3 regions of the Solibacillus sp. FSL W8-0372 genome follow, and region 3 is predicted to be linked to each of the others. Evidence: riboswitches for the same ligand, from Rfam matches in the RefSeq annotation. Region 3 holds a riboswitch; each other region holds the start of a gene.
The links. A riboswitch is a leader RNA that binds a small molecule or an ion and turns the genes downstream of it on or off. The one in region 3 is predicted to bind preQ1.
Positions count from the first base shown of each region.

Region 1 (14,516 bases), 520 kb from region 3:
CCTGATTGCCCGATACATTTTGTAAGCTTTCGTGAAGAGTTGGACCATCTTTAGACAAGCTTAGCTGTTCAGCAATAGCCGCCTTTAGTTGAATCGTGCTTTCACTTTGATTATTCTGCTTGAATGATTTTAGTTCTTCAGCATTCACACTCGAGAATGGCAACAATAAAGAAAGCACCATAACGAAGGCTAGAACACTACTAAAGAACTTCGTAAACTTAAACTTACTCAAATCTCATTTCCCCTTCACCTTTAATTTTCATACTTTTCAGTTTAGTATGACATTTCCAATTTATCACAGGGAAACCAATTCGAATATCGAAATTTTTAAATATTCTAAAATATTGATAATTAGTATCAGATATTCAAAAATATGTTAAATCTATCTACCTATAAAATTAATGTGAAACTAGAACTTTTAAAGTATACTCTCTTAAATTACTAAGTCTTATGTAAGCAGAACGAATTGCAATCTTGTTAAATTCACCCTTACCAGTTTATATAAATATAGTTTTAGTTTTTAAAATGAGGCTGGGACATAAGTAGAAATTTCTTTGTGAAAGGGAAATACTCTTATTAAGAATTGATATTATATGAATTGATTGGAGTGAAGGGGCGACTCTTGGGGAAAAGCAAAATTTATTTTGCGACGAGTAACCGCAGGAGCACCGACGCCTGAGACGATCGTGTAAGGCCGTGCCCCCGGAAAGCGTCCCCGTAACGGAAATCAATTCTGGGAGAAGCAGAAAAATATCCATTTTCTCTTTAGGAAAATGGATATTTTTCGTTTTGTCCCAGGCTCATTTAATAGGTAGGATTCTTATTTTATTTTAAGCAATATGTAGCAATCACTTCAGCGCCAGCTTTGGCTGCAACTAATAATGCACGTTCATCAATATCAAACTTTGGATGGTGATTCATATAAGGGACATCTAAATACGTCGGTTGGCAGCCAATATAATAAAAAGTGGACGGCTTTGCAAGTGCATAATAGGCAAAATCCTCAGAGCCTGAAAATAAAGGTGCTTCTTCAATAGAGATGATTTCTTCCTGTTCCGAAGCTTTTAATGTTTTGACGACAAAGCTAGTCAGATCTTCATCGTTTACTAAAGGTGGATAATCCTTTTCATAAGTGAGTGCACAAGTAACACCAAACTGCACTTCTAAACCATTTGCTAAACGCTTAATTTCCTGTTCAATTGTAGTTTGAACATCGTCATTCATATAACGCACATCACCTTCAAGGGTTACGGCATCTTTAATAACGTTAAATGTACCTTTCCCATCAAAGGAGCCGATTGTAACGACACCCATATCATACGGGTTTAACCGTCTACTAATAACTGTTTGTACGGTCGTTACAAAATTTGAGGCTGCAACAATTGCATCATTAGCTAAGTGGGGGGAAGAACCATGCCCTCCAGTCCCATGAACAACCAACTTGAAAAATGAGCGACCGGCCATTGCGGCGCCAGCTCGGTACCCAATGTGACCCACTTTAAATGTTGGGAATAAGTGCGCCCCGACAATGACTTCACAATCATCCAGCAAACCTGAAGCCATCATACTTTTAGCACCACCAGGAGGCTTTTCCTCTGCATGCTGATGAATAATTTTAACTGTTCCTTGCAATTCATCTTTTAATTGGATGAGACAGTCCGCTAAAATGAGCAAATACGCGGTATGTCCATCATGACCGCAAGCATGCATGACACCGGGGTTTTTCGATTTAAACGGTACATCTGTTTCTTCTTCAATTGGCAAAGCATCAAAATCTGCACGGATTCCGATGACAGGACCGGGATGGCGACCTTGAATTTCTACTATGATTCCGTAGCCATTGCCGACATTGCGATGAATTGTTACACCTTTATTTTCATAGAAATCCGCGATATACTGTGCTGTTTGCTGTTCTTCGAAGGATAGCTCCGGGTTTTCATGTAGATGACGACGGATCGCAATCATCTCATCATTCCGTGCTGTCAACATATCCATTAACTGTTGTTTTATCGTCATGATGCTTGTCCACCTGCTTTCATTTTTTCAAGAATAACGGCAAAGATTACTGTTCCTGTAATACAAATAAATGTTTGGAATGATGGTGGAACAGGGCCAAGTGCAGCAAAAATTCCTAACCCAATTGCTCCAATCCCCCAAACAGGTTTTTTTAAGGCAAACTGTGCAAGTACTCCCCCAAATATAGCCGGCAATACAAAGTTGAAGGAGTCGCGAATTGCCTCTGGCAGCGCATTAATTAAGTAAGAACCACCTAATATAACCGCAATAAGCATTGTTGTATTCACAATGGAAGCGGCAGAAATCGCTAACGTTGCTGTTACTTCACCTTTGCGTGTACCTGGCTCTGCTTTCACGATAGTCTGTGCAATAGAAGCGCTCGGTAAGCACATATTACCGATGTTACCTGTTAGAAAAGCTAAATATGTTCCAGATACTCCTAAAATAGGGTAATAGCTAATTGGCTCAACAAACCATACGATGGCTACAACAGCCCCATAACTTAAAAATCCTGTTAAGATGACGGACCAACCAGGATGATACCCTAAACCAAATGATAAATAGAGGGGAACGGCAATCGTACAAATGATGACAGCCCAAATCGTAAGGCGACCCCAGAAATGTGCTTGACTATGAAACGTTGTAAAATTTTCCTCGCTTTTTGAAACTGTAGGTGTTGTATGACGCTCTAAAACAACCATTTTAATCATCTCCTTCATTTAAATTAAGAAATAACCGACGCCCATACCGATTAAAATAACCAATCCTAGCGACCACTCTCGCAGCCAATTTTGATTGAAACGTTGGGCTGCCCACATAATCACCGGCATTATAATTAAAGCAATAAAGAAAATAATCGTTTCATTCATCCCTTTTGCAATTTGACCACCACCAAAATAACCGAAAGCGCCGATCATCGCTGCAGTAGAAACGACACTTAGCCATTTTGCTCGATTACCACCACCGCTCGTTAATTTATTTTGAAGTCGGCCAAGTGATTTTGTGAATAATGCTGTAACAAGCAACCAGCCCATGCCACCTAAACACATTGTCCAAACAGCTGCTGTAAAGGCTTGTGCTGAGAAGCTTTTATCACCTAACTCTTCACCAGCTGCTTCTGCTCCTAGACTTGCTCCCACTGTTTCAATTGGTGCTGATCCAACAATACCGATTCGCATCATTGTCGTAGGTTCACCAATTAAAGTAATTAAAGAAATGGCAACGATAATTATGGCAAACGACGGCCCTAGCGAACTAATTGCACCTGTTCGAATAATTGAAGTTACTTCCTGGTTAGTTAAACCGACTTCTGGGGCAACTCGTTTCGAAATACGTATAAATACAATGGCTTGGAAAATCACGATTATTACAACGATTAATGCCAAAAGCCATAAAATCGGGTGACCCATAATTTCTGATGCTAAGTACATAAAAACCCGCCCTTTTAATTGACTAACAATTCAGTTTTCAATACTATACTTTGTTTTCTTATTGCTAAACAATGTGTAATCCTCTATATTTGAAATTGAAAATATAGAATATTCAATATATTTATAGGGGAGGGGAAATGTCTATGTCAGATGGACAAGAAACAATTTTGCGTCAATTAACACTTTCCAATAAACAGTTATCTATCCTCGTAGAAAGTATTCGTACGATTACTTCTAAGCTTCAAATCGATGAAGTATTACATACAATCATGCGCTATGCACTTAATGTTGTTCCTGAAGCGGATGCAGGCTATTTGATGCTTTTTGATAATCATAAACAATGCCTCATTCCAAAAACTTATATCCATTTCCCGCCATCAATTGAACAATTTCAAACAAAGCCAAATGAAGCCATCACTGGTCGCGTATTTGCGACAGGAATGGGTGAGTTTTTTAACAGTAATGAAGAAATCATGGCTGCTATGTATCATCAAAATGTAAGCCCCCATAATTTACGGACAATTTTAAAGAGTGAACATGTTCCGCAGGCAGCACTTTGTGTACCGATAACTGTTGATGTTAAGCCAATTGGTGTCATGATTATTCACCAACTTCAAAAGAAAAGAGATCTCACACAAGAAGATCTATTATTTTTTCAAGCATTTGCAGATCAGGTAGGGGTAGCAATTCAAAAAGCTCAGTATTATGAAAAGATGATTGAAAAAGTAAAAGAAGCGCATGAATTATCCCTAGCATTAGAGACAAAACATACCCTTCTTAAACAACGCTATGATGTACATGCTTCCTTAAATCAATTGCTTTTACAAAATGAACCAATATCGGTCATTTTAAAAGAGCTACAAAAATTAACCCAACTACCGATTGGCTTTTATGATGCCTCTGATGATGTATTTTTGGAGGACAGCTTCTCTATTCCTTACCACACTAAATCAAAAATAAAGAAACAGTTATTTTTAAAGCTAAAACCTTTTGAGTACAGGCTAAAAAACAAACGAAGCTATATAATTTATCCGCTCTATAATTTAGACATTTGTTTAGGGAGTATGATAATTGAACAGAAAGGAAGCATCTCCTACAAAGATCAACAAACATTGGAGCAGGGGGCAAATATTTTAATACTACAAATATTACGTAACAAAAATGTCCAAGAGCTTCATAACAAACGCATCCATGAAACATTTCAACAATTTATAGATGCACCGAATCAAAAATCAGTTGCCTCTACGGCATATCATCTAGATTTAGATGTCCAAGACTATTACCGTTTATGTATTTTCGAATTTCAACAGAAAGCAAACATGCTGTCAATTGAGCAATCCTTAAAACAGTTTATATCTTTGCTAAAAGAACAATTTTCAAGTGAACGTACATTAATTTTTTATGAAAAAAATAAAATAACTTTTTTAATTGGGAGTCCTTTATCAGCAACACTTACCTCGTTAAATGAAACATTACAGTTGCTTCAAAGAAAGTGGCAAATACAACATAAACCACTTTTTCGGAGTGCAATCAGTAAACAACATAAATCACTTTATAACATTACTGCTTTTTATGAGGAAGCGCTTCAAACATTGCGCTTTTTACGTGTACGCGATGAATGGACGGTTACGAGCTATGAGAAAATAGGTCTTAACCAGTTGATCTTACAAGTTCCACCGCGTGACTTGGCAAATTTCATTCAAGATCAAATCGGTGAGTTACTTGCTCAAGCAAATAAAAATCACCTCTACGAAACATTATTAGCTTATTTCAAATTTAACCGTTCTATTCAGCAAACTGCGCAGCATTTGCATATTCATGCGAATACTCTTTACCAGCGCTTGAATCGTATTGAACAAATTTTAAATATCTCGCTGCAAAAACAGGAGGACACCCTTAAAATACAGCTATCTTGTTACTTGCAGGAGAATTATTTAACGCATAGAAAAAAAGTTACTCAGTGGAATGAAGAGGAGGAGTATTTTTGATAAAAACAGAGGGGCTGCTTCTATCGCAGCATTATGCAATACTTGCATTTGGTTATTGAAATCATTTAGAAAAGTTTGAAATGTCTCCATAAATCGCTACCTTCCTCAATAAAGTATCCTGCAATTTTTACAATATTAATAATTCAGTAAAGATATGCTAACACCTTTAAAAGTAAAATAAATTATTGGTAAGTATGGTTTTAAAATACTATTTAATGTTTTTTATGGAATAATAAATTTGAAATTTCCTAATACTTTATATAGAATGTCCTTATAAAAGAATGCCCGGAATTGAACGGGAGAGGTTCATAGCTTATACCCTCTATAAAAAACTATGGAAACATGACAACTTGCCATGTCCATAAAGGACGTGGCTTTTTCTGTTTTTACATATGTTTTAATAGAATGAATCATAGTGCCTCTCTTGAAATGTGTCGGGAAGATTTTCAGGGAGGAGTTTTTATTACATGACTAATTTTAGAATTGTTGAGAAGCTACAAAAAATTGATGAAGATATCCAGAGCAATCAATTAAAATATCATTCAAAACGTGTTCTCATTAGCAAAGAATTTACGTTTGATGCTGCTCACCATTTACACAACTATGAGGGCAAATGTAAAAACTTACATGGTCATACGTATCGCGCAGTCTTAGGATTGAGTGGTTATACCGATGAACGAGGAATTGTAATTGATTTTGGTGACATCAAGGAGATTTGGAAACAAAAAATAGAGATTTATTTAGATCACCACTATTTAAATGAGACTCTGCCACCGATGAATACGACTGCAGAAAATATTGTTGTCTGGATTTTTGAAAAGTTGAATGAAGCCTTGCTTGATGAACATCGACTTCAAGGGGCACGAGTAGAATTTATTAAGCTATATGAAACTCCAACAAGCTATGCCGAAGCAAGAAGGGAGTGGATGGAAATTGAGTAAAGTACCGGTTTTAGAGATTTTTGGTCCGACGATACAAGGAGAAGGAATGGTGGTTGGTCAGAAGACTATGTTTGTACGCACAGCTGGCTGTGATTATTCTTGTTCCTGGTGTGACTCATCTTTTACATGGGATGGCAGTGGCAAACACCTTATTGTTCAAATGACAGCAGAAGAGATTTGGTCAGAGTTAAAACGCCTTGGGGGAAATGGCTTTTCATTTGTCACAATTTCAGGAGGAAACCCTGCACTTCTGCGCAATCTGGAATCGCTTGTTAAAGTTTTAAAAGAGAATAATATAAAGATTGGCGTTGAGACACAGGGAAGCAAGTGGCAAGATTGGTTGTATGAAGTAGATGAATTAACAATTTCACCTAAGCCCCCTAGTTCCGGCATGAAGACCGACTTTTCTATGCTCTCTTATATTTTGGAAAAGCTTAGAGATAGAAGCAACAATCAGAGTATCTCTCTTAAAATTGTGGTCTTTAATGAAGAAGATTATGCCTATGCTAAACAAGTACACCTTCAATTTCCGAGTACTCCTTTTTATCTTCAGGTTGGAAATGATGATATTACATCTAATAATACATCAGAATTGGTTGAGCATTTATTGGAAAAATACGAACAGTTAATCGATAAAGTAATGATGGATACAGAATTAAAAAATGTGAAGGTATTACCCCAGCTGCATACACTTATCTGGGGAAATAAAAGAGGTGTCTAGCAAAAAAAGAGCTCGATCATACCGAGCTCTTATTGCTATAAATTAATCATAATTAAATGATGATTTTGAGGGTCTTTTCTTTAGCTGCATTTTTTTATGTGTCGTGGCTCTTCTAATATTCCTGTAGTCACGGTTTTTCTTTTTCTTGTTTTTTACTTTCCTCATATTTCTTCATATACTCTTGATATTCTTTCTCTACATCTGAAGTTGCTGGAAGAAAGGGTTCTTTACTTGAATCGATACGTTTCCCATACCTAATCATTTGATAAATAATCATACCGTTATTAGGCTTGCCGTTAAACGTAACCATTGGGACTATATCAAATAGTACATAATAAAAGGCATAAAAAACAAAGCGATCCCAAAATGTTTTGTATTCTTCTGCCCAGCCATTGGCAATTAAAAAGTTGATTGTAAGACCTAAGAAGAGATTAATTAGTATAGGACCTGAATAAATACAAATATAGGAAAACTTGCTTTCATATTTCAACTCATCATACGAAAACCAACTATAAATATGATAGTTTTTACGAATATCGAACATCCCAAGTTTCATAAATCTTGGTCCAGATCCGATTGTTAATCTTGGTTCTTTTACACCAAAAAGCCAACTTACAATTATATAGCCCATTTCCCGAAGAAATACAACAACAGGCAATATAATAAATGCAGAAATGATAAGTGAGATAAGGTCAGATATTCCGAACATAATATTCTATACCCTCCCTATAAATACTTATATGTTGTTACCCCTCACTAATTTTCCAAAACATAAGCAAGCGCTCTCTTTTAATCACTCCTGATTCAACAATCCATAAATAAAAGAAATAATAAATGCATGAAAAAAGAAAAAGAGGGTAGAGATACGTTGTAATCATAATGGAGAGGTGTTGAAGTGTAATGTCTGAAAAATTATTTACTTCTACTGCTACTGCATCAGGGGGTAGAGAAGGGAAAGTACAATCTGAAGATGGAGTAATCCATTTCGATACAGCGATGCCAGGTACACCACGTGCAAAGAAGATTGAAAATGCAACAAATCCGGAACAATTATTTGCCGCTGGGTATGCCGCTTGTTTTGATAGTGCTCTCCAATCAACAGCAAGTAAAGCCCGTATCAAGTTTACCTCTGAAGTGACAGCTAATGTTAGTCTGTTAAAGGACGAACAGGATCAAGGTTTTAAACTTGGCGTTGTTTTACAAGTAAAAGGGACAGGTATTGAGCGTGAAAAATTAGAAGAGCTTGTATATAAAGCACATGAAGTATGTCCTTATTCAAAAGCCACTAGAAAGAATATTGAGGTAACGCTGGAAGTTATTTAAAATTAGTTAGCTATTCTGTTAAAGCTATGCTCAGAATAGCTTTTTTTAATTCTAAAATCCTTTTACTTTTCTTAAAAAAATTCTCTAAATAATCGGTTCTCCTTACCCTATTACTTAATGATTTTTAAGATCAAATTTACGCTTTTAATAATTTTATGTGAATATTTAGTTTAATGCTGTGTAATTTAGGGAATAGGATAATTGACTCTAAATTTCTGACAAATGTTCCTAATAAATAGAGGGGCGCTTTTTTAGGTGTGGAAAAAACGGTTAAACGTAAAACATATTCTATTAGAGTACTTGCTAGATAGGGTTAGGATACTTTTGTACAAAAGTAGGAATCAAGCGAAGCTTAAAGAATGGAAATCAGCCTAGCTAAAAACAGTATTCTTATGAAAGTAACCGTCATTTCATTGAATAACAGCAAGACAGCAGTAAAGTATTACAGCTCGGATTTGCTGCTTAAGAACGAAAGGATGCGATTCATTTGAAGCAAAAAATACTATTTATTTCTGATCATGGCGATCCTTTAATTCCGCTTGGAAGTAAACAGGCAGGCGGACAGAATAATTATGTGAAACATTTAGCATTGCAGCTTGATGAGCTTGGGTACAGTGTAGATATTGTTACCCATTGGAGCAATGAACAAAAGCCGGCTGTTGAACAGCTGGGAGAGCGTAGTAAAGTGTACAGATTTGCTGGAGGTCAAAAAGGCTTTGTTGATAAGCAGCAGATGTTTGCTATACTGCCTAGCATTTATGAAGAAATGAAAGAGACATTAGATTTAAGCAGCTATGACGTTGTTCATACTCATTACTGGTTATCCGGTGTACTCGCATATTATCTCCAAAAAGAATATTCTTTCTACTGGTGCCACACAAATCATTCACTTGCAATTGCAAAAGAGCAAGGTACAGGATTTATTGATCAAAAGCGCAAGCATTTTGAAAAGATAATTATGCAAAAAGCCGATGTTGTCCTCGCTACAACTCCAAACGAGAAAAAACAAATTGAAGTTTTCACAAAACATGTAAGCGAAGTATCTGTTGTGCCGGTGGGAGTATCACCGGTTTATTTAGCGGCATCAGAAGATACGAAACAATTTACATTTCCATATTATTTTTATGCGGGGCGTCTTGAAACATCAAAAGGAATTTTTGATCTTTTAAATGCATACCGACATATGTTAAAAAAGAACGATGTACCAGATAATGTGAAGCTACTTATTGCAGGGGGCTGTCCAGAATCGGTTGATTTAAATAATTTTAGTCCAAAAAGTGAAAAGCTAAAAGAAGCAATAAAAGGAATGGAAGATCGCGTGCTATTCCTCGGCCCAAAAACCGAGAAACAGTTAAAAAGTCTTTATGCAGGTGCATTAGTTACGATTATGCCATCTCATTATGAATCTTTTGGAATGGTAGCAGCAGAAGCTCAGGCATGTGGTTGTCCGGTAATTGCGACACATGTGGGTGGATTAAAAGACGTTGTTAAATCAGGCGTAACAGGATTCCATATTCCAAAAGCCAATATGCAAAAGTTAAGTGAAAGCATGGTCTATTTCTTAAAGAATTCTCAGCAAGTATTAAAAATGCGTCGTGATGCTAAGGAATATGCAAAAAGAGAATTTAACTGGACGCTTATTTCCCGCAAAGTAAAGGAGCTGTATGAACGTAAAAATGCCTACGTATCCCTACCTTAAACCTCGTATTTTAGCTACAGATTTAGATAATACAATTGTTAGTGAAAAGGTATCCCACAAAGATCTTTGGGAAACGTTAGCACTGGAAAATACATCTCTTATATATATTACAGGAAGATATAAGCAGTCCGCGATGGATTTAATTGAGCGTGAACAACTGCCGAAACCGGATATTTTAATATGCGATGTCGGTGCTTCTATTTATGTTGGTCCAACATATGAGCTTGACGAAGATTGGGCACGCAATATTAAGCAAAATGATTTTGAACAGGTTAAAACAATAGCCACATCTATTGGAATTGCACGGCAGCCTATAAATACCCCATGGCGTCTTGCTTATTTTGCAGAGAGTAAGCAAGTTCAAATACTTAAAAAAACAGTCCAACAGCTTAATTTGGCAGTGGATATTGTGTTTAGCAGTGACAAAGACGTAGATATACTTCCTGCTAATATTAATAAAGGGTCTGCCCTCACATATATACTTAAAAAGTGCCAATATGATGGAAAGGTTGTTGTAGCTGGTGATTCCGAAAATGATCTCAGTTTATTCAAACTCGGCTATCCAGCCATTGCAGTTGGAAATGCTTGTGACGCTATTTTAAAGCTGCCAGAATCACAGCATATCCATTTTGCTACTGAACATGCAGCAGCTGGCATTAAGGAAGTATGGACTAAAATATACGGTCCATTATCTCAGTAGATTAAATAATAGGTGACAAGCAGTTAGAGCTGTTAGTAGTTTCTTTCATTAAAAAATTATTTTGAACTATAGGCAATTAAATAGGTCTCAATTGAATCCTTTCATACGTTAGTAAAGAAACATCAACATTATGGAAGGAGGATATAATTGGTTAATAGAAACTGGTTTGAATCATTTGATGATGAAAGCGTTCAAGCGTTCCAAGGTTTTGGGCAACAACTACCGGTCCAAACAGCTCCTACTCAATTTGGATCACCGCAAATGTCACCTACAAGACATTATGTTCAAAGAAATGTAACGAATATGGTGGTGCCACATGTTCATCCATCTCATTTAACAACGGTTAACCAACAATACATTAATAATCAGCATTATTTCCCACATACGGAATCCGTAAGACATGAATGCTATGAAACACATACAATGTGTGGAACACCATTTAGACCGGGCGGATGCGGCTGTTCAAAACGTAGAGGTTGGTAATTCAAACTTCACTCCAAAAGTAAACGTCGTATAAGACATTTAATGTTTATTGAAAAATATATAATAGCACCGTCCAAATAGAGGATAGTGCTATTATTTTCAGTTTTATAAATTCCACCATATTTTGTATATTTTATTTACTTTATAAATACATTGAAAGAAAATAACTCATATAAGGAGAAATTATTATTCCAAAAATCGCTTCAGTTAGTTCATATAAACCGCCATTCACGTTAGCTCAATCTAATATTGAGCAACTAACGAAAGAGCTTTTTCAACATAAGATTTCAAGACTAGATCGTTTATTAAAGGTTTTTGAAAATGGTGAAATAAAGACACGTAATTTCTGTGTTCCACCAGATTGGTATCGAGAAGAACATACTTTTGAAGAACGTAATGAGCTTTATATTCAGTTAGCTACAGAATATAGTGTGGAAGTAATTAAGAAATGTTTAACAAATCGATCGTTTTTAAAAGAGGATATTTCTACTGAAGATATCGATGCCATATTCTTTATTAGTAGTACAGGCATTTCTACGCCAAGTATAGAGGCGCGAGTAATGAATATCCTTCCATTTTCAAATCAGCTTGTTAGAATCCCAATATGGGGATTAGGTTGTGCTGGTGGAGCATCGGGAATTAGTAGAGCGTTTGATTACTGCAAAGCTTATCCAGATGCAAAAGTGCTCGTAGTTTGTGTGGAACTATGCAGCCTCACGTTCCAAAAGGAAGACTATTCAAAAAGTAATTTAGTAGGAGCATCGTTATTTGCAGATGGTGCTGCTTGTGCTCTCGTATGTGGGGACAATGTAGAGTTTGGTCAGGATATATCAGTCCCTCATATTATTGGACGAGGCTCCAAATGGATGCCGGATTCTGAAGATGTAATGGGTTGGGATGTTAAAAATAGTGGATTACATGTAGTATTTTCCAAAAACATACCCGTGATTATTTCAAAATGGCTAGGTCCGTTTATTCATGAGTTTTTAAATAAGCATGACGTTTTACCCGAGCAAATCGATAATTTTGTTGCACATCCTGGTGGAAAAAAAGTTTTGCAAGCATATGAAGAGGCACTTCAGCTCACATCAGAGCATACAAATGTTTCACGTGAAATATTACAGGCTAATGGAAACATGTCATCACCAACGGTACTTTATGTATTAGAGGAATATATGTTAAAGAAAAATAAGCAAAACACACTGGGTCTCTTAGTAGCTCTAGGTCCCGGCTTTAGTGGAGAAGTAGTTTTATTAGAATGGAGGGAGTAAACTGTTTTTTTATTTAGTACTAGCTTTTATTATTATACAAAGATTAGTCGAACTGCTTATAGCCAAAAGAAATGAGAAATCTATGTTGGCGAAGGGGGCATATGAGGTTGGTGCTTCCCATTATCCATTCATGATTTTACTCCACGTGAGTTTCTTTGTAAGCCTTATAGTAGAGGTAATCTACTTTACAGGACAACTTACACCACATTATATTTTATTGTTCATCTTTTTGTTACTACAATTACTAAGAGTATGGTGTTTAGCGTCACTAGGTCCATTTTGGAATACAAAAATTATAATCTTACCTGGAGCCAATGTTGTTGTTAAAGGTCCCTATTCATATATTAGACATCCAAATTACTTAGTTGTCTGTTTGGAAATCGCTGTAATTCCACTCATGTTCCAAGCATATTTTACAGCAATCTGCTTTACTATTTTAAATTTGATTATTCTCTCCATCCGTATTCCTTTAGAGGAAAAAGCTTTAAAAGAAGTAACAGACTATGGTTCACCATTAAACCAAAATTTAAAAAATCGGTAACAATCACGCACTAATTCTTCATTGAATTAGTGTTTTTTTTATTTTATGTATAATTTTTTGACATCAGGGTAAATAACTTACAGATTGACTTTGTTGAAGTTCAAATCTAATACTTTATCCAACAGGAGGGGTCTTTTTGAAAGCAGTAACGTACCAAGGTGCCAAAAAAGTAGAAGTAAAAGAAGTTCCTGATGCAAAAATTGAAAAGCCAGATGACATTATTGTACGTATTACCTCTACGGCAATATGCGGATCAGATCTCCATATTTATCGTGGGGCAATCCCAACGAGAGAAGATTTTGTTATTGGACATGAACCGATGGGAATCGTGGAAGAAGTCGGACCTGATGTGACGAAAGTAAAAAAAGGAGACCGAGTTGTTATTCCTTTTAATGTTGCATGCGGTGAATGCTTCTACTGCCAAAATCAGTTGGAAAGCCAATGTGACAATGCCAATGAAAATCCAGCTATTGATTCGGGTGCCTATTTTGGCTATACAGAGCGCTACGGCAATTTCCCAGGTGGACAGGCGGAATACCTCCGTGTACCGTACGGAAACTTCATACCATTTAAAGTACCAGACAACTGTGAACTAGAAGATGAGGCATTACTGTTTATATCGGATGTATTGCCGACTGCCTATTGGAGTGTAGAGCATGCAGGAGTGAAAAAGGGCGATACAGTTATTGTATTAGGATCAGGACCGATTGGATTAATGGTACAAAAATTTGCGTGGATGAAAGGTGCTAAACGTGTATTAGTAGTAGATCCTCTTTCATATCGTCTAGACCATGCAAAACGAACAAATAATGTTGAAATATTTAACTTTGATGATTTTGACGATGTAGGAAATCACCTTCATGAAATTACACATGGAGGAGCAGATGTAGTAATTGACTGTGTAGGGATGGACGGTAAAATGTCGCTTGTAGAGAAGGCACAGCAAAAACTGAAATTGCAAGGCGGAACATTGAGTGCGATTGATGTAGGGATAAAAGCTGTTAGAAAGTTTGGTACAATTCAGCTTACAGGTGTATATGGTTCAAAGTACAACATGTTCCCATTAGGCAATATATTTGAGCGCAATGTAACGGTGAAAATGGGTCAAGCACCTGCAATTCATTATAGTCCTATGCTGTATGAAATGGTTGCCGAAGGAAAGATTGATCCAACAGAGATTATTACGCATAAAGTGCCATTATCTGAAGCAAGTGAAGCCTATCAAAAGTTCCACGATCACGAAGATCAAAGCATTAAGTTTATATTAAAACCTTAAATAAAGAGCTCTCTAATTGATGAATCACCTAATTGTTGCTATAGCAATGATTAGGTGATTTTTATATAAAAACTATAGACGAATTGATGCTCTTTTTCATGCTTCCATAGTATGATGGGATTATGTT
Region 1 is NZ_CP150204.1:3,858,123-3,872,638, reverse strand. It holds gene MKY13_RS19810 (S8 family serine peptidase) at 1-232, opposite strand, end outside; gene MKY13_RS19805 (amidohydrolase) at 826-2,016, opposite strand; gene MKY13_RS19800 (small-conductance mechanosensitive channel) at 2,013-2,717, opposite strand; gene MKY13_RS19795 (DUF5058 family protein) at 2,736-3,446, opposite strand; gene MKY13_RS19790 (helix-turn-helix domain-containing protein) at 3,590-5,434, shown strand; PreQ1 riboswitch class I at 5,730-5,776, shown strand; gene queD (6-carboxytetrahydropterin synthase QueD) at 5,902-6,375, shown strand; gene queE (7-carboxy-7-deazaguanine synthase QueE) at 6,368-7,096, shown strand; gene MKY13_RS19775 (hypothetical protein) at 7,224-7,805, opposite strand; gene MKY13_RS19770 (organic hydroperoxide resistance protein) at 7,997-8,419, shown strand; gene MKY13_RS19765 (glycosyltransferase) at 8,907-10,118, shown strand; gene MKY13_RS19760 (HAD-IIB family hydrolase) at 10,084-10,818, shown strand; gene MKY13_RS19755 (CotD family spore coat protein) at 10,966-11,301, shown strand; gene MKY13_RS19750 (3-oxoacyl-[acyl-carrier-protein] synthase III C-terminal domain-containing protein) at 11,490-12,572, shown strand; gene MKY13_RS19745 (isoprenylcysteine carboxylmethyltransferase family protein) at 12,655-13,113, shown strand; gene MKY13_RS19740 (zinc-dependent alcohol dehydrogenase) at 13,250-14,389, shown strand.
Region 1: it holds a riboswitch for preQ1, as region 3 does, so the genes downstream of both, queD (6-carboxytetrahydropterin synthase QueD) here and MKY13_RS02335 (QueT transporter family protein) in region 3, are expected to answer to the same signal.

Region 2 (4,635 bases), 280 kb from region 3:
AAGAGGCAATCATGAAAATTGAAGATTTAAAACGTCAAGGCTATCGTTCAGAAGATATTTCAGTTGTAAGTAAAAATAGTTCAAATGTAGATACAATTTCAGATGAAACAGGTGCTGTTGCAGAAGGAGCTGCTACAGGAGCAGCTGCCGGCGGAGTAGTAGGCGGCGTTGGCGGCGTACTTGCTGGACTTGGCGCATTAGCAATACCAGGAATTGGACCAATCGTGGCAGCAGGTCCGATTGTAGCCGGTTTAACAGGAGCAGCTGCTGGTGCAGGTGTCGGTGGTTTAGCTGGAGCTCTTATTGGCATGGGGATTCCAGAAGATGAAGCAAATCGTTATAGCGATTATGTAGAATCCGGCAAAATTTTAGTTATTGTAGACGAAGATTTACGAGGCCCGATTTTATAATTAATTATTACTGAAAATATACAGCCGAGGGGATGAAAGATATGGCAAAGCATACTGTAGGATATTATGATACAGAACAAGAGGCAGTCGCCGCAATCGAGGATTTAAAAAGACAAGGTTACCGCTCGGAGGATATTTCAATTATTAGTAAAAGCAAAACTAATATAGATAACGTTTCTACTGAGACAGGTGCTGATGTTGCAGGCGGTGCCGCTGCAGGTCTAGCTACTGGCGGGGCTTTAGGTGGCATTGGTGGTATTCTTTTAGGACTTGGAGCTCTGGCCATTCCAGGAGTAGGTCCTATCGTAGCTGCTGGACCAATCGCTACAGGGCTAACAGGATTAGCTGCTGGCGGTAGTATTGGCGGATTGGCAGGTGCCTTTGTAGGAATGGGTATTTCCGCAGAGGAAGCAGAGCGTTATGATGAGGAATTTAAAGCTGGCAAGATTTTAGTCATTGTGGACGAGGATACAAAAGGTCCATTAGTATAAAAAAATGTACTGAAACAAGGCTGTGTTGGAGGTCAAGTGACTTTCCGCCCAGCCTTTTCTTCAGACAAAAAATAGACGGAGAAATTCCGCTTATTTGGGAAAAAACTTTAAAAACCGGAAAAATAAAGGGAGGAATTCCGCTTATTACCCTCCAAAACAAGAAAAAATCATTTTTTTCTATGGATAAGCGGAAAAATCACCCTTATTACCCCTTAAAATAAGGGCATCCTGCAAATAACGGGAAATTCTCCGCTTATTTTTTACATATGCTAGCTAAACCCGAATTCCACTATAAAAAAACGCCACCCCTATTCATAATGAATGGCATTTGTTAAAATCTTAACCTTTACTTACTGTTGTTATAGCTGCTTTCGCTAGACGTCGATCGTTATAAGCAAGCCCTTGACTTAAAATCATAGCCCCTACCAGTTGCATTACTGTTTTCACAATTATTTGCCCCACAATTGCTGCTGGAACGGCTGCCCAAGGTATAAAACCTGCTCCTAAAGGACTTAGCCCCACAACAACGAACACGATGGAATCCAAAAATCCTCCAACAATTCCACTATAGAACACACGCCACGCCATCGGTAATTTTAAACGTGTGTAAATTTCTGTATCGGCTGTTTCAGCAACTAAAAAGGATAGTGCAGATGCAGCTACAATAATTAACGTATCTCCTAATGAGAACGATACAGTTGCAGATAAAACTAAAGCCAGTAAGATGAACCCATATGTTTTTTTACGACCAAATTTATTTTGCACTAAATCCCGGAAAATAAATGTCGCACCAATTAAAAATGAACCCATCGGTATGATAAACATGCCCAATTCAAGCGGGGCAAAACGGGCTGTGACAACGTTTGCCGTCACAATAGATACTAAATAAAATAAAATTCTTATCATAATACCCCTCCTGTTTCCTTCGAATGTAAATACGTTTCCATCCCTTGTAATCGCAGCTTACATGCCGGGCAATCCCCGCATCCATCTGCGATAATGCCGTTATAACAAGTGAGTGTTTTCTCTCTTACATACTCAAATGCGCCAAGCTCGTCGGCTAATGCCCATGTTTCGGCTTTATCAATCCACATGAGCGGTGTATGAATTACAAAGGAATTATCCATTGATAAATTCAATGTCACATTCAACGATTTTATAAAGATATCGCGACAGTCCGGATAACCGCTGAAATCCGTTTCGCATACACCTGTGACAATATGCTTCGCGCCAATTTGGCTTGCCAATACACCAGCAAATGATAAAAACAATAGATTGCGCCCTGGTACAAAGGTTGATGGCAATCCGCCCTCTTCCCCTTCTTCAACCGCAATATCATCACGTGTTAAGGCATTTGGTGCGAGCTGATTCAGTAACTCCATATTCAAAATATGGTGTCGTACATTCTGTTCTTCGGCAATCTTTTTAGCGCATTCAATTTCCAATGCATGCCGTTGTCCGTAATCAAATGTTACTACTTCCACTGCTTTGAAATTTTTCAATGCCCAAAACAGACATGTTGTACTATCCTGTCCGCCGCTAAATACGACGAGTGCTTTTTCATCCTTCATCTTTTTGCTCCTTTTAAACGAAAAAACAGCACTAAGATTATGTGCTGTTTAATCTTAGTTTTTTATAGAGGGTCGCTAATAACCTCTTTCACCTGCAAGGTATATTTAATTTTTAACGGTTGTCGATTTTTTCTGGATATAAATCATGGTTCATTAAACGGTAGTTGGCAATTTCCTCATATTTCGTGCCCGGACGACCGTAATTGCACCAAGGATCAATTGAAATGCCTCCACGCGGCGTAAATTTACCCCATACTTCTATGTAGCGTGGGTCTAACAGCTTGATTAAATCGTTCATAATAATATTCACGCAGTCTTCATGGAAATCGCCATGATTACGGAAACTAAATAAATATAATTTTAATGATTTACTCTCCACGATTTTTTGATCCGGAATATATGAAATATACATCGTCGCAAAGTCCGGCTGCTGTGTAATCGGACAAAGACTCGTAAACTCCGGACAATTGAATTTCACAAAATAATCGCGGCCAACATGCATATTATCAACAGACTCCAACACTTCTGGTGCATACTCAAAAGCATATTTTACATTTTGATTTCCTAATAACGTTAAATCCTCTAAACCATCTTTTTCGTGTCTACTAGACATGAAAAACCCCTCCTTCATTCATACCAAAGTATCCAAAGGAGGGGTAAGCGTATCATCAATAAAAAACTACCGGATGCAATAAAAAAAGCCACGTCCGATATGGACATGGCATAATATGCATGTATCCATAGTTTTTTATAGAGGGTATCAGCTATGAACCTCTCCTGAACAACTCAGGTATTTTAATCTTTCCTCATTCTATTAGAAATAAAGTCCATTGTAAAGAAATAATTGAAAATATGGTACCTACTATCCTACACTATTGGCTTTTCAAATATAAAAACCGATACTGCCATATCCTCTTCCACTTTTATATCCGAAAATAAATGAAGCAGTTTTGAATCGACGAGCTCCTCCAATCCTTCGGGAACCTGTTGCTTATAAATTTCCTGAATCATTTGGGTTCTCGCATTGTGAATAACCTTTTTTCCTTCTTCTGATTGAATAATAAATTTTTCAGTAGGTGTCAAAATGCCGTACATCGTCGTGACAGCCATATTCTCCACGAAATGCGTATAAACTCTATCCGGTCCTTTCCCATATAGCTCTTTACGTACTTTTCGTACGATTTCATTAAAAACAGTCTCCTTCTTCCCCATTTGTACACCCCCCTAGTTTATTCAAACTATACAATATAACTTTTAAAAAAATAAACTCTTCTCTCTCTATCTTGTTCTTTTAAAACAAAATAGTATAATAAAAGAAATAAATGGAATTCCAATAAAATTTTTTGTTGGAATACTATTTGCTTTTTATAAAATGGATTGATTCGTTAGTAGGTATTGCTAATTTATTACTCCACTACAAGGTCTTTTTAAAAGACGTCTTGTGGTGGAGTTTTTTGTATTTTAAAGGAGGTTATATAAAGATGTCATGGATTGTTCTTCATTTTATCGGGATTATTTCATACGCAGCAACGGGAGCATTTGTCGCGCTTGAAGCGAGATTTTCATTTATAGGTGTATTTGCTTTAGGTTTTATTACAGCGTTTGGAGGAGGGCTAATCCGCAATGTAATTATAGGGATTCCTGCTACTGAACTGTGGGAGCAATCCACTATTTTAACAGTGTTCATAACATTAATTATCATCGTATTAATTCCACTAAAATGGATTGATCATTGGAGAAGGTGGGGAATGTTTTTCGATTCAATTGGGCTGGCTTCCTTTGCCCTTCAAGGTGCCATGCTAGCAAGTGAAATTTATTCCAATAATTTAGGCGTGATGATTTTGGCGGCTCTATTTACAGGTGTCGGCGGTGGAGTAATTCGGGATGTGATCGCTGGTCGAAAACCACTTGCGTTGAAGGAAGAAATTCACGCGATATTAACGATTCTATGTGCCCTCTCTATTTGGCTAGGCTGGAGCTCGCCTCTAGCACTTACACTTATCGTTGTTATTGTAGTTGCCGTACGTTTGTTAGCCATTTACTATAAGTGGCGGCTTCCTCTGCCTTGTCATTATGAGGAAAATAGGAAAGATAGCTTTACTGATAGCAGCGTGAAGTCGAATTCAAAGTTAAAACTTGATAAATCAAATGAAAGCTAGTAAA
Region 2 is NZ_CP150204.1:186,519-191,153, reverse strand. It holds gene MKY13_RS00935 (general stress protein) at 1-410, shown strand, start outside; gene MKY13_RS00930 (general stress protein) at 452-901, shown strand; gene MKY13_RS00925 (VUT family protein) at 1,241-1,804, opposite strand; gene queC (7-cyano-7-deazaguanine synthase QueC) at 1,804-2,472, opposite strand; gene queF (preQ(1) synthase) at 2,585-3,085, opposite strand; PreQ1 riboswitch class I at 3,207-3,253, opposite strand; gene MKY13_RS00910 (DUF2294 domain-containing protein) at 3,340-3,684, opposite strand; gene MKY13_RS00905 (trimeric intracellular cation channel family protein) at 3,954-4,631, shown strand.
Region 2: it holds a riboswitch for preQ1, as region 3 does, so the genes downstream of both, queF (preQ(1) synthase) here and MKY13_RS02335 (QueT transporter family protein) in region 3, are expected to answer to the same signal.

Region 3 (14,516 bases):
TTTTGAAACAAATACAAAGGAATATTTTATTTTCATGAATGATTTAGTTACTCGGGCCACATTACATAAAAAAATGTCCATTAGTCGCTATTTATTAGTGTTCGATCTTTTCAAACAACCAATGGAAACAGTAATCAACGATTTCAAAAATTTTATCAATCTTAGTAAAAACATTAAAATTGTTTATACGGCCCCTATAGATAATATTACAAATTTAAAATTTGCTTATGAGGAATGTGAATTACTTTTAAATTTAAATATAGAAAGCAACATTATTAATTATCAAAATCATCTACTAGAAGGGATGCTTGCACAAATTCCATTGAATGCTGCAAAAAAATTTTTACATAATCCAAATTATCAATTTATCCTTGATAATGAAGAATTGCTCTCTACTTTTATAAACTCAAATTTAAATGTTACTATTGCAGCTAAAGCATTATTCATTCATCCCAATACATTAAAATATCGATTAAATAAAATTCAGAAAGAATCTCTCCTTAATCCTCGTAATATTAACGATATTATTACAATCAAATTTATTATTTGGCTAAATCAATTTACATTTCAGCAAAATAAATTATGAGTAAAATAGCAAATGGCTGTAGCATATTGGATGATACAGCCTAATAGCTTTATTTTGTTACACTTTTATCTAAGCCAGGGTACTCATCCGTACCAATAATACCTCTCTTTCTTTGATACCTATCTACTAAAATTACTGCTAATGGACACAGAATGGATGTAGTAATAGTTGAAATCGAAATCTGTGCAGTTGCAATAGGTACTATCGCTTCAATTTTTGCATATTCAGCTGCACTCATCGCGCCTGAAGAAACTGCGACAGCGGCTGCAGCTAAAATGGCTGCTGGAGTTGCTGCTGCATTACCTGCTGTTGAAGCTTCTGCAAACGGTGCAATATAACTTTTTTCTTTGAAAAGTTTAAATACTAAGGCACCTGTTACTGAAGTAACACCGAATGTTAAAAATGCTAAAACTAAACCGCCTGCAAGCACTTCCGGATTAAAGAAATTTGATAAGTTCATACCAGCTCCTAATGAAAAAGCAAAGAAGGGTATTAAAATAGATTCTCCTGGTTTTAAAAAATCACGCATTTTTGGATCTAAATTTCCTAACAGCATACCGATACCAATTGGTAATAATACCGCAACAAACGAAATTACCGGGAATGCTGTTCCTAACATACCTAGCGAAACTAAAGTTAGAAATGGACCATCGTTAATTGCTAGAATAGATAAACCCCCTACATCAGAGCGGTTACCATATTGTCCAGTTAAAGCTGCGTACATACCACTATTACTATTTGTCATACCTGCAATAATAGCTAGCGTTGAAAGCCCAAGAATACCAGTCCATGGGTCAAACATCATCCCAAACAGCATCCCTACTCCAAGCCCACCAAAATATTTAGTTCCGGTTAAAAGGACGCCTTTTTTTAAGGATCTTCCTCCAACTTTTAAATTCATTTGACTCCCTACGATGAATAAGAATAAGGCGATCAGAACTAATGCGCTATCTTTAAATAAATATTGTGAAAATCCGCCAATTCTTAAAAATTCATAATAGCCGTCACTTGTCGGAGCAGTACCTAAAGCTTTTAAAATATTCATTACAAACGGAATATGCAATTGATCAATTGTATTTAATGTAGCCCCTAATAATAGTGGTATCACCATCATCCCACCAGGTACTTTTTCAATCGTATCCTTGATATTCAATATAAAAACCCCCTATTAATTTTTTATTTCGTTGTAAAAAAATGTCCTAACGACTTGCTCAGTTGTTGAAACCAATAACTCCCCTGCATGTAACATGGCCTCTTCTAAGTTCATTGGACAATTAATGATGCTATTTACACTGACAACCCCATGCTCATATAAACTTTCAAATCCTTTACCTATGGATCCGGCTATTATAATTGTCGGTACATTTTTTGATTTTGCCCTTTGCGCTACTCCAAGTGGTGTTTTTCCATACACTGTTTGGCTATCAACTTTTCCTTCACCAGTAATCACTAAATGTGCATCATTTAAATACTCATTTAATTTAATAAAATCTAAGACGACATCTACACCTCTTTGAAATTCAACAGGGAAAAATGCTTGAAATGCTCCACCAATTCCACCTGCGGCACCTGCACCTGCTTTTTCATGAAGTGTAATACTTGTTGTTTCCTCAATCATATTTGCCCAGTGCATTAGATTTTCATCTAAAATTATGACCTCTTCTTTTGTCGCCCCTTTTTGAGGTCCGAAAACGTGGGAAGCCCCAGTAGGACCAATTAATGGGTTTTGGACATCTGAAGCTATTAAAAACTTACATTCTTTAATTCTTTGATCGAAATGGGATAAATTAATATAGTGAATATTATTTAATTCACCCCCTCCAAATTTTATTTCCTCTCCCTTTTGATTTTGTAGCTTCATTCCTAATGCTTGTAACATGCCAGCCCCGCCATCATTTGTTGCGGAACCACCCAATCCAATAACGAATGACTTATACCCTTCATCTAATGCATGCTTTATAAGTTCTCCTGTTCCATAAGTTGTTGTAGTTAATGGAGATAATTGGCCATTTGGGACTAGGTGTAATCCAGAAGCAGTTGCCATTTCAATTACACATGTTATTCCATCACCTAACACTCCGTAAGATGCATTCACCTGATTTCCTAATGGTCCTGTCACTGATAAGCTTTTTTTTGTACCTCCAGTCGCCGCAACCAAAGTATCCATCGTACCTTCTCCACCATCTCCTACTGGAAGCTTTATAGTTTTAACATCTCTAAAAGCCTGTTTTATTCCCATTTCTATGTAATTTGATACTTCAACGGCACTTAGGCTCCCCTTAAAGGAGTCCGGCGCTATAATAATGTTCATTATTACCCTCCTAATTTGTAAACGCTTCCAACTAACTGAATTATAAGTTTATTTATTGGGTACTTCTATATTAATAGTGACAAAAAAAATCCTCTTTTCGCTTATAAATTTATTAAATCTAACAAAACTTACTATTTTACATCCTAAGAGTTCTAAAAATAAAAACCCAGGAGAATTTTTTAGACTGTATGTTGTTACATCAATTTGGTTTTAATTCCATTGCATAGGGTAAAGATAAACCCCTCCTACTCAACATATATTTCTGAAAATTTAATCTTTACGCAAAACAGTAGACAAATGAATATTCAAGATTTATAGTGTATAAATATTCAACTAACAAATTAAAGAGGTTATATATATGACAAAGAAATTTTCTTTTTATACGTGGTTTCTTTTTATAGCGTTTTCTGTACTTGGTGTGTTTATTTTTATTACTCCGATTGGAACAGATGATGGCATAAAAGTACCGATTGCTATTCTTGCTAATTTTTTGGCAGGTAAAGTCGAACCATTTATTCATTGGTTCGCATTCATTGTGTTTGTAATTGCTGCTGCGGGTTCTGTAGCAATGCAATTCATTCCACAAAAAGGTTCTCGTACATTAGCGGATTCTTTATTCCGTGTTAACTGGTTCTGGACAATTATGCGTGTGCTTGCAGTTATTTTCGCAAGTATGTATGTTTTCCAAATTGGGCCTGAGAGTCTGACAAGTGATGTAACAACAGGTGTGCTGCTTGATCCTGCTGTTGGACTTGTAACATTCATGTTTGTATTATTCCTTTTTGCCGGATTATTACTACCATTATTGACGGATTTCGGTTTACTTGAATTTTTCGGGTCTATGATGGTAAAAATTATGCGTCCCCTATTCAAAATTCCTGGTCGATCAGCAATTGACAGCTTAGCTTCATGGGTTGGTGACGGGACAATTGGTGTCTTACTGACGAGCAAGCAATATGAAGACAAAAATTATACGGGACGTGAAGCCGCAACAATCGCCACAACGTTTTCTGTCGTTTCGATTACATTCTGCCTAGTCGTTGTTGAAACAATTGGTATTGGGGATTACTTCCTTGAATTTTATGCTTCTGTAATCATCTGTGGTTTAATTTTAGCGTTTATTATGCCACGTATTTACCCGCTTAAACAAAAGGCGGATACGTTAATTGACGGTAGTGAAGTACCTGCCAATCGTGAAGATGTACAAGAAGGCTTTAATGTATTTTCATACGGCTTACACAATGCATTAAATAAAGCGAATTCAAATCGCAGCTTAGGCAAAATGGTGAAGAACGGGTTTGTGAATGTATTGGAAATGTGGTTTGCGGTAACACCTATTATTATGGCATTTGCAACAATTGCATTAGTTTTAGCTGAATTTACAAGCTTCTTCCGTATTTTAGGAATGCCGTTTGAACCAATTTTAGCGCTTCTTCAAATTCCAGAAGCAGGTGAAGCCGCACAAACAATGATTGTCGGTTTTGCTGATATGCTATTACCATCAATTTTAGGCGCAGGTATTGAATCGGAAATGACGCGTTTCTTCATTGCAACGGTATCCGTTACGCAATTGATTTACATGTCGGAAGTCGGTGGATTAATATTAGGTACGAAGCTTCCATTAAAGCTTTGGGATTTATTCATTATCTTCCTAATCCGTACAATTATTTCGATTCCAATTATTGCTGCAATTGCACATTTACTATTCTAAATCGAACAAAAAATAAAGGGCTGCCGAAATATCAGATTTCCCTCTGACATTTCGAGCAGCCCTTTTTATATTTTATTTTGTGCTTGTGAATCCACCGTCGATACGAATGACTTCCCCATTAATATATTCTGCTTTTGATGTTAATAAGAATGTTACGAGCTCCGCCACTTCCTCAGGTGTCCCTAAGCGTTTTTGTGGGATTCCACTTGTTGCATTTTCCTTCATTTGTGGGTTTGCTTCAAAGAATGATTTTACCATTGGTGTTTCGGTCGGTCCTGGTGCAATGGCATTGACACGTAATCCGTCCTTTGCGTACTCTGCTACCATACTTTTCGTTAAGCCAATTATGCCATGTTTCGTTGCTGAGTACGTGACAACGGAGTCTTGACCTATGACACCAGCACTAGAAGCTGTATTCACGATTGAACCGCCACCATTTTTTAGCATCACTTCCGCTACATAACGTACCCCGTATAATGCACCTAACAAATTGATGCCAACAATCTGTTCAATTTCTTCGATTGTTGTATCTAAATAGTATTTCCCGCTTCCCGAAATACCCGCATTATTGAAGAAGTAATCGAAAGAACCGAATTTCTCCATTGTTTGGTCTACATATTTTTTTACTTCCTCTGCTTTCGAAACATCTGCTTTTATAAAAATAGCATCAACGCCAAGTGCTTTTACTTTTTCGACGGTTTCATTTCCGCCTTTTTCGCTTACATCCACTACTGCAATATTTATACCTTCTTGGGCCATACGGATAGCTGTCGATTGACCTAATCCGCTTCCCCCACCTGTAATAATAGCTGTTTTAGTCATATTTAATTCCTCCTAGATATGTTCTTGGAACTTGTAAAAAATTGATTTACTATAAAACAAAATTCCACTGCCATAGCATTGTATTTTTTACCCCTTCACTTCTTTACATAAACAATAAAACGGTAAATACGGGTTCTGACAATTCTTCATAAGGCTATCCGATTTGCTAAACAGATATGCAACTTTCTTTATTAAGGTAGTATGAAATAAATTACTTTCTTCAATAAAACGCTTTCATTATGAATAATTTAAGAACTTTCTAAATTTACTGACTTTTTAGGTCTCATAAGCACAAATTTATGATAGAATGATGTAATCTTTAAACTGATTACGGAGGTCACATGAAAATGGAAGTTGCTCAACCTAAAACAATTGCAGTTGAAAATGTATTGATTGCCCATCATTTTTTAAAAGATGTAGTCGTGCATACCCCGCTGCAATTAAATGAATATTTATCCGAAAAGTATGGTGCAAAAATTTATTTTAAGCGTGAAGACCTACAGCATGTTCGGTCCTTTAAATTACGCGGTGCCTATTATAAAATTAAGAAAATCGAAAATGAGGCACGTGCTTCAGGTGTCGTATGTGCAAGCGCCGGGAATCATGCACAAGGTGTCGCTTATGCCTGTGCAAAGCTTGAAATTCAAGCAACCATTTTCATGCCAAAAACAACACCAAAACAAAAGATCGATCAGGTTCGTATGTTTGGCCGGAACTTTGTTGAAATTGTGTTAGCCGGTGATACATTCGATGACTCAGCGGAAAGCGCAGTAGCTTATTGTGAAGAAGAGAACCGTATTTTCATCCACCCATTTGATGATGTTGACGTCATGGCGGGTCAAGGAACTGTAGCCGTCGAAATTATGAATGATATCGAGGAACCGATTGACTATATTTTCGGCAGCATAGGTGGGGGCGGTTTAATGTCCGGCGTATCCGCCTACATTAAAAACTTATCACCTACAAGTAAAATCATTGGGGTAGAGCCTGCCGGTGCAGCAAGTATGAAGTCTGCCTTTGAAAATAAGGAGCCTATTGCTCTCGACTGGATTGATAAATTTGTCGATGGTGCTGCTGTTAAATGTGTCGGGCAGGAAACGTATGAAGTATGTAAGCATTATTTGGACGATATTATTACTGTTCCAGAAGGAAAAGTGTGTACTACGATTTTAGACTTATATAATAAGCATGCAATTATTGCCGAACCAGCTGGAGCTTTGTCAGTTGCAGCTCTTGATTTTTATGCGGAACAAATCAGGGGGAAATCCGTTGTTATCATTATTTCAGGTGGAAATAACGACATCGGACGGATGCAGGAAATTAAAGAACGCTCGCTTATTTACGAAGGACTATTACATTACTTCATCGTTAGCTTCCCACAACGTTCCGGGGCGCTAAGACAATTTTTGGCCGAAGTGCTTGGGCCGAATGATGATATTACAACTTTTGAATATACGAAGAAAAACAATAAAGAGAGTGGTCCGGCATTAGTAGGGATTGAACTTGCCCACCCTGATGACCGCGCCGGTTTAATCGAGCGCATGTTGGCCAATGGTTTTGAATATAAAGAGGTTAATAAGGACAGTACATTGTTTGCACTTCTTGTGTAATCCCGGACAAAAATCTCCTTTATTCCATCTATAAAAAAATCCCGGCAGTCATTCTAACAATGACTGCCGGGATTTTATTTTAGCCTAATAGCGCGCGATCTGAATTCATTTTTTCTCCGCGGATATGCTCGAATTCGGTCATTAAATCTGGAATCGTTAGTGCCGGTTTTCGGTCTTCCCCTACCTCCAGGATAATCTGCCCTTTGTCCATCATAATTAAGCGATTACCTAAATCCAACGCCTGCTGCATATTATGCGTAACCATCAGCGTTGTCAGCTTACTTTCCTCCACCAATTCTTTCGTCAGCTTTGTAATAAGCTCTGCACGTGATGGGTCCAGTGCTGCTGTATGTTCATCGAGCAGCAAAATGGAAGGCTTCGTAAAGGTCGCCATTAATAGACTTAATGCTTGGCGTTCACCACCTGATAATAGACCTACCTTTGCATTTAGGCGATTTTCCAAATTCAGGTGTAATTTTTCTAATGAGGATTTGAAAAATTCACGGCGTTTTTTATCTACACCGAATCGAAGTGTGCGTTTGGCATTTCTTGAATAGGCAATCGCCAAATTTTCTTCAATCGTCATTGTAGGTGCTGTACCAGCCATTGGATCCTGGAACACACGGCCAATATGTACCGCCCGCTTATGTTCAGGTAAACGTGTTAAATCATTGCCATTAATAATGACAGATCCAAAGTCGGGTGTTAGGGCACCGGAAATCATATTCATCATTGTCGATTTCCCTGCACCGTTACTTCCAATTATGGTAACAAAATCACCAGGCGCTAAGTGCAAATTAATATTATCCAATGCAATTTTCTCATCGGGTGTTCCTTCGTTAAACACTTTATTGATACTATCCAATTTAAGCAAGGCCATTCCCTCCCTGCTCAACTTTTAAATTTGCCTTTTGTAGTGCCATTCGTTCTTCCAAACGTTTTGCCTTACGTTTCTTTTCTTTATACTTGTTAACGATTTGCGGAATTACTAATGCCAAAATAACGATAAATGCTGTAATTAATTTCATATCACCTGAATCCAGCCATTTTACACGCAACGCTAAAGCGTAAATCATACGGTAAATTATTGCCCCGGCAATAACAGCGAAGGTTACACGGACAATCGACTTCGTACCGAAAATTGCTTCCCCGATAATAACAGAGGCCAATCCGACAACAATCATCCCGATACCTAATCCAACATCCGCAAATTTTGTATATTGCGCAATTAATGCTCCTGACAGTGCAACCATACCGTTTGAAATACCTAACCCTAAAATAACTAATGAATCAGTATTTGCCGAAAAACTGCGAATCATCCGTTTGTTGTCCCCTGTAGCACGAATCGCCAAACCGACTTCCGTTTTTAAGAACCAGTCAACGATAAGCTTAATAATAATCGTCACAACGAGCATAAAGGCTAAAATACCCCAAGTTGTTGGCACCGTTGCCAGACCCATTGACTTTAAGGCATTTGAGATGACTGAATCAATGCCTAAACTTGCCCAAAAATTACCGAACACTGTAAAAATTGTTTCTGAATTTAACAGTGGGATATTTGGTCTTGTTACACCCGTATCGGAGCTTAATCCCATAATGCGAAGATTAATAGAATAAAGCGCGATCATCATTAAAATCCCTGCAAGCAGCGGATTGATTTTCCCTTTAGTGTGTAAAATTCCTGTCATACATCCAGCAATAAATCCAGCAACTGTTGCGACCAATGTTGCGAGTATCGGATTATAGCCAAGTACAATCATCATTGCGGCCGTACCTGCACCCGTTACAAAGCTTCCATCAACCGTTAAATCCGGAAAATCCAGCACTCGGAATGTTAAATAAACACCCAGTGCCATAATTGCATAGATGATTCCTTGCTCTACCGACCCAAACAAAGCTGTAAACATCTCGAATCATCTCCTATAATTTTTATCCATTGAACCTTTAGAGCTTATGAGCACCCATTAAAAAGTAGTTAAACGTTAATTCGCGCTAGGACCTTCTAGAATATTAGCCTTGATCTCATTACGATGACTTTAGGCAGACCTTCCTTAAGGGCACAAGCGCGAATATTTATTCCTGGCTATTTACCAGCATTCAAATTATTGTACTTCTGCTTCCCACTCAGGTTTAACTTCTAAGCCTAAATTTTCTGCAGTTTCTTTATTGATGACTAATTTTAAGTTTGCTGGGTATGCTGCCGGAATTTCAGAAGGAGATTTCCCTTCCAATAAAATTTGAGCTGCCATTTGCCCTGCTTCATAACCGATATCGTAGTAATTGAAACCGTATGCTGCTAATCCACCACGTGCTACAGAATCCAACTCACCAACGATTAATGGTAATTTGTTTGCATTTGCTACATCGATAACTGATTCTAATGCATTTACAACTGTGTTATCTGTAATGATGTAATACGCTTCTACTTTACCTAATAATGATTCTGTTGCTTGTTTTACTTCCGCTGATGTTGAAGCAGATGCTTCTACAATTGTAATACCTTCTTTTGCTGCTAATTCTTTAGCAGTTGAAATTTGGGCTACTGAATTTTGCTCTCCAGCGTTATAAACCATCCCTACATTTTTTACACCAAGTTCTTTTAAAAATGCCATTGTTTTTGGCATTGTCTCCGGATGTAAATCAATTGTTCCAGTAACGTTTGCCCCTGGAGTTGCCATTGATTCGATTAATTCCGCACCTACCGCATCGGTTACCGATGTGAAGATAATTGGAATATCAGCAGTTGCACCTTTTGCCGCTTGGGCAGATGGTGTTGAGTTTGCAAAAATCAAATCTACATTATCGCTTACTAATTGTTGTGCGATTGACATGTTAGCACTGTTATCTCCATTAGCTGATTTATCCACATACTCTGCTTTAATCCCTGCGTCTTCAATCGCCTTTTTGAATCCTTCTTTTGCAGCATCTAATGATGGGTGCTCTACGATTTGAGTTGTTCCGATTTTAAATGTTTTTGCTTCATCAGTTTGTGCAGACTCTGTTCCTCCGTCACTAGCTGTAGCATTAGTAGCAGTATCTTTCTCTTCTCCACCGCATGCTGCTAAAAGTAAAAGAAGCCCAAATACTAAAAAGGAAAGCTTCGTTAATTTACGTGTCATATAATTTATCCCCCTATTATTCTCTGTCACTTTAAAGCGACGAACTTCATTTGGATGAAGTGTGAATTAAAATTATATTACCTCTTCATTTTCAGATAGTCAATAAGATTTAGAATGTTCAGATATTAAATTAATTCACTACATATCTCTTCATGATAATTTCGCGCTTTAAACCACTGAATTATATATGCATTATTCATAATTTTATCATTTGTCAATTTATTGAACTTTGAAGGGGATTTAGTTCTATAATTCTTTACTTTCTTTTTCAATATTGCTATGATTGCAGTTGCTTTGCGTGGTTCGTAACCATCCCACGTTAAAAAACTAGGAGGAATTTAATATGAAAGTAAAGTTTCTTGCAACGAGTGCAATTATTGCAGCATTATATATTGCAATTACTATGCTAGTTGCCCCGATTAGTTTTGGACAAGTACAGTTCCGTATTGCCGAAATATTTAATCATCTAATCGCCTTCAACCCTCGTTTTATGTTAGGTGTTGTATTGGGTGTATTTTTTTCAAATTTCCTTATGTCATCGGTCGGTCCAATTGACCTAATTTTTGGCGTAGGACATACTATTCTTACACTTGGGATTTTTATTTTCATCTGTAAGTTTGTAAAAAACATTTGGGCACGTTTAGTTATTAATACGACACTCTTTACGTTTACAATGTTTATCATTGCGGCACAGCTTAACCTAGTGTTGGACTTTCCGTTTTGGGAGACATGGTTATTTGTAGCATTTGGGGAGTTTGTAGTTTTAGCGGTTGGTGCACCTATTATGTACACTTTAAATAAACGACTTGATTTCAAAAAATTGATCTAACATATATCGTTTCACCCACTGGTCATTAGCCGGTGGGTTTTTTGTTAAGTTTTTTTAGAATTGTTTGACATTTTTATTTTCAGTGTTAGAATAAGCATATTCAAAATATTACATTACGGTAGCAGGTTGCGGGAGCGCGACCACCGTTTCAGTTGAGAAGAGTTTAGTTGAGTAAATTGTTGAATAAGAAGAGTAGCATTTTCCATTTTGTGCAGAGAGCGTATGGTTGGTGAAAATACGTCAAAAGGTAAATGTGAATGGGCCTTATGAAAGCTGCCGGCATTAGTCGGCGGACGGTACCCTGCCGTTATCAGGTTTAAGTGGAGGCTATTTTATAGCTTCAATCGAGGTGGCAACGCGGTGCAGATCGTCCTCAGCAAAAGTTTATTCTTTTGCTGGGGACTTTTTTTATTCCCAAAATTAAAAGGAGTGTGTCGAATGGCAATTCAACAACGTTTTCGTACATCAATGAAAAAAGTGAACGGTGATCTACTGACACCAATCTCCATTTTCCAACGTTTAAAGGGCGAACGAAAATTTCTTTTAGAAAGCTCATCCAAATATGAGGGTAATGGACGCTACTCCTTCATCGGCGTCAATCCAAGAAAAACCTATAGCGGCAACGGACAGCAGCTTATTGATAAATCGCATCTATCCAATAGAGAGTACACATATGACGGTGAGCTTATTCAATTGATTAAACAAGTAATGCCGCGCATATCATCACATACCGAATATCCTTTTACGGGCGGGGGGATCGGCTATATTCATGCATTGCAAAAACCATTGCCTGAACTGCAGTTTCATGTTTACGATACACTCGTTATTTTCGATCATTTAACAGACGAGATTGCTGTTTTCCATACGAATATTGAAGCCGAGCAGGAGGAGCCAAATATTGATGTACTGATTGAGCAGTTGTTTACAAGCACAACACCAGAAGAAACATCGTATACCCTAAATCATGTCGAAAAAGAACGAAACGGTCATTATGCCGCACAATTTAGCGGCGATGCCCTTTCACTTTATCGAAAAATGCGAATTGATTATGCTGCACCATATATGTATTATGTCGAATTTGATGATTGCACTTTACTTGGAACATCACAGGCAAACTTTATGCAAGTACGGGACGGATCTATTTCAGTTACAAATGAAGCATTGCCAATTGAACCATTTAGTGTGGAAAATTCAGTGCAGAAATTGGCGACAACAACACAAGGCTCACTGAACCCAACGTTGCATGCGATTGATGTAGTAAAGGAGCTTCTGCCGGCACAAGGATTAATCGGCTATATTGGCTTTAACGGGCAAGTCGATTTCACGACACCCGATAATACGATAACGATTCAGGGAAATGTTGCACATCTTCACACAGAAACGAGTGAGGATGCCCCATTCCACTCACTATTGAAAGGATGAGTATGTATGTCTTTAACTCCTTACATTGAACAAATCGAGCGAAAAGAACATTTAGTTTTTAAAGAGATGCAGCAGGCTGCACAACTCATTTTTAATGAGCAGACACCGAAAGAACAGATAGCTGCCTTTTTAACAGCGATGAGTATCAAAGGCGAAACAGCACATGAAGTTGCCGGACTCGCTTCTGTCATGAAATCACATGCCGTCTCTGTTGATGCACCAGAAGGTATTTATATCGATAATTGTGGTACAGGTGGCGATGGCCTCCAAAGCTTCAATATTAGTACGACCGCCGCTTTCGTGTTAGCTGGCGGGGGCATTTTAGTCGCGAAGCATGGTAACCGGAAAGTGTCGAGTGCTTCAGGCAGCTCGGATGTTTTAGAAGCACTTGGCATTACCCTACTCCCGGATACGGCACAGACGATAGATTTATTGAAACAGCACGGAATTGCCTTTTTACATGCACCAAACATGCATCCAAAGCTAAAGCGAATCGGCGAAGTTCGACAATCACTTGGAAAGCCGACAATCTTTAATTTAGTCGGACCTTTAACAAATCCTGTACCTTTGAAAACTCAATTCGTTGGTATTAACCGCCCTAACTTTACTACGGATTATGCTGAAGTGCTGCACATGCTCGGTCGTGAGCGCGCGATTGTCGTATCGGGTGCACAAGGAATGGATGAGGCATCATTGGACGGTGAGAATACATTCGTCCTTTTAGACCACGGTGATATTATTCCGTTTAAGCTTCGTGCGGAAGATGTAGGCTTAACTGCAAAGCCATTATCGGCTATCCGTGGTGGCACCCCTGCTGAAAACGCAGTAATTATGCGCGATTTATTAAAAGGAAAGCAAAGTGTATATTTCGACACAGTCGTGTTAAATGCCGGCATTGGGTTCTTTGCATATGGCTTAGCGAGCACGATGAAAGAAGGTATCGACATGGCAAAGGACAGCATCCTGTCGGGTCGTGCATATGAAAAGCTAGAAAGTGTTGTTGCCTATAACAAAAAAGTGATGCAGGAGGAAACGATTATATGACTATTTTAGACCGAATTATAGCGCAAAAAGAGCTTGAATTACCTGCTTTACTTGCATCAGCACCAAACTTCCCAACAATTGATAAGGTACGCCCCTCTTTGTATGAAACATTAATTACCGCCAGTAAGTTGCAAGTCATTTCTGAAATGAAACGCGCCTCACCATCAAAAGGTGATATTGCGACACACATCGACCCTGTTGAACAGGCTAGACAGTATGAGGAAGCCGGTGCTGCCTGCATTTCCGTTTTAACAGAGCAGGCATTTTTTAAAGGCAGTTTCGAAGATTTACATGCGGTAGCAAATGCGGTGAATATTCCGGTGTTATGCAAAGACTTCATGATTCATGAAGTACAGATTGACTACGCAAAGGCTGCAGGCGCCTCGGTCATACTATTGATCGTGGCAGCATTGACGGATGAACAATTAAAGGCACTATACACATATGCAACCGAAAAACAGCTCGAAGTCCTTGTAGAAGTACACGATACGGAGGAGTTACAGCGTGCACTCAATATTGGCGCGAAAATTATCGGAGTTAATAATCGTAACTTAAAGACATTTGAAGTTTCCTTAACAACTACCGCTGAAATTGCCCAGCATCTTCCCCCTTCTTCCATTGCGTTTATTAGCGAAAGTGGCATTTGGAACGCAGAAGATGCACAGTTTGTGGCGAATGCAGGCGCAAAAGGAGTTTTAGTTGGCGAATCATTAATGGTGAGCGGAAACGTCAAGAATTCCCTTAAAGCACTACAAATCGACATCATAGCGAAGGTTGGCGAAAAGAGATGACTAAAGTAAAAATTTGCGGATTGAAAGAAATCGAACATGTCGAAGCTGCGGTAAAAGCTGGAGCGGATTTTATCGGGTTTATGTTTGCGCCCAGTAAACGACGCATTACAGTAGAGGAAGCAACCGAGCTGGCAAAGAGTATTCCAAGTACGATAAAAAAGGTTGGAGTTTTTGTAAATGAAAAGAACGATGTCATTCGACAAATTGCCGATCAAGTCGGACTCGACTATATCCAGTATCACGGAGATGAAACGCAGGAGGAAATACAGGA
Region 3 is NZ_CP150204.1:459,821-474,336, reverse strand. It holds gene MKY13_RS02380 (sugar diacid recognition domain-containing protein) at 1-586, shown strand, start outside; gene MKY13_RS02375 (2-keto-3-deoxygluconate permease) at 636-1,739, opposite strand; gene MKY13_RS02370 (glycerate kinase) at 1,755-2,897, opposite strand; gene MKY13_RS02365 (YjiH family protein) at 3,256-4,608, shown strand; gene MKY13_RS02360 (SDR family oxidoreductase) at 4,681-5,430, opposite strand; gene ilvA (threonine ammonia-lyase IlvA) at 5,778-7,040, shown strand; gene MKY13_RS02350 (ABC transporter ATP-binding protein) at 7,120-7,914, opposite strand; gene MKY13_RS02345 (ABC transporter permease) at 7,907-8,947, opposite strand; gene MKY13_RS02340 (ABC transporter substrate-binding protein) at 9,143-10,159, opposite strand; PreQ1 riboswitch class I at 10,452-10,496, shown strand; gene MKY13_RS02335 (QueT transporter family protein) at 10,503-10,988, shown strand; T-box leader at 11,159-11,366, shown strand; gene MKY13_RS02330 (metal ABC transporter ATP-binding protein) at 11,427-12,410, shown strand; gene trpD (anthranilate phosphoribosyltransferase) at 12,417-13,454, shown strand; gene trpC (indole-3-glycerol phosphate synthase TrpC) at 13,451-14,245, shown strand; gene MKY13_RS02315 (phosphoribosylanthranilate isomerase) at 14,242-14,516, shown strand, end outside.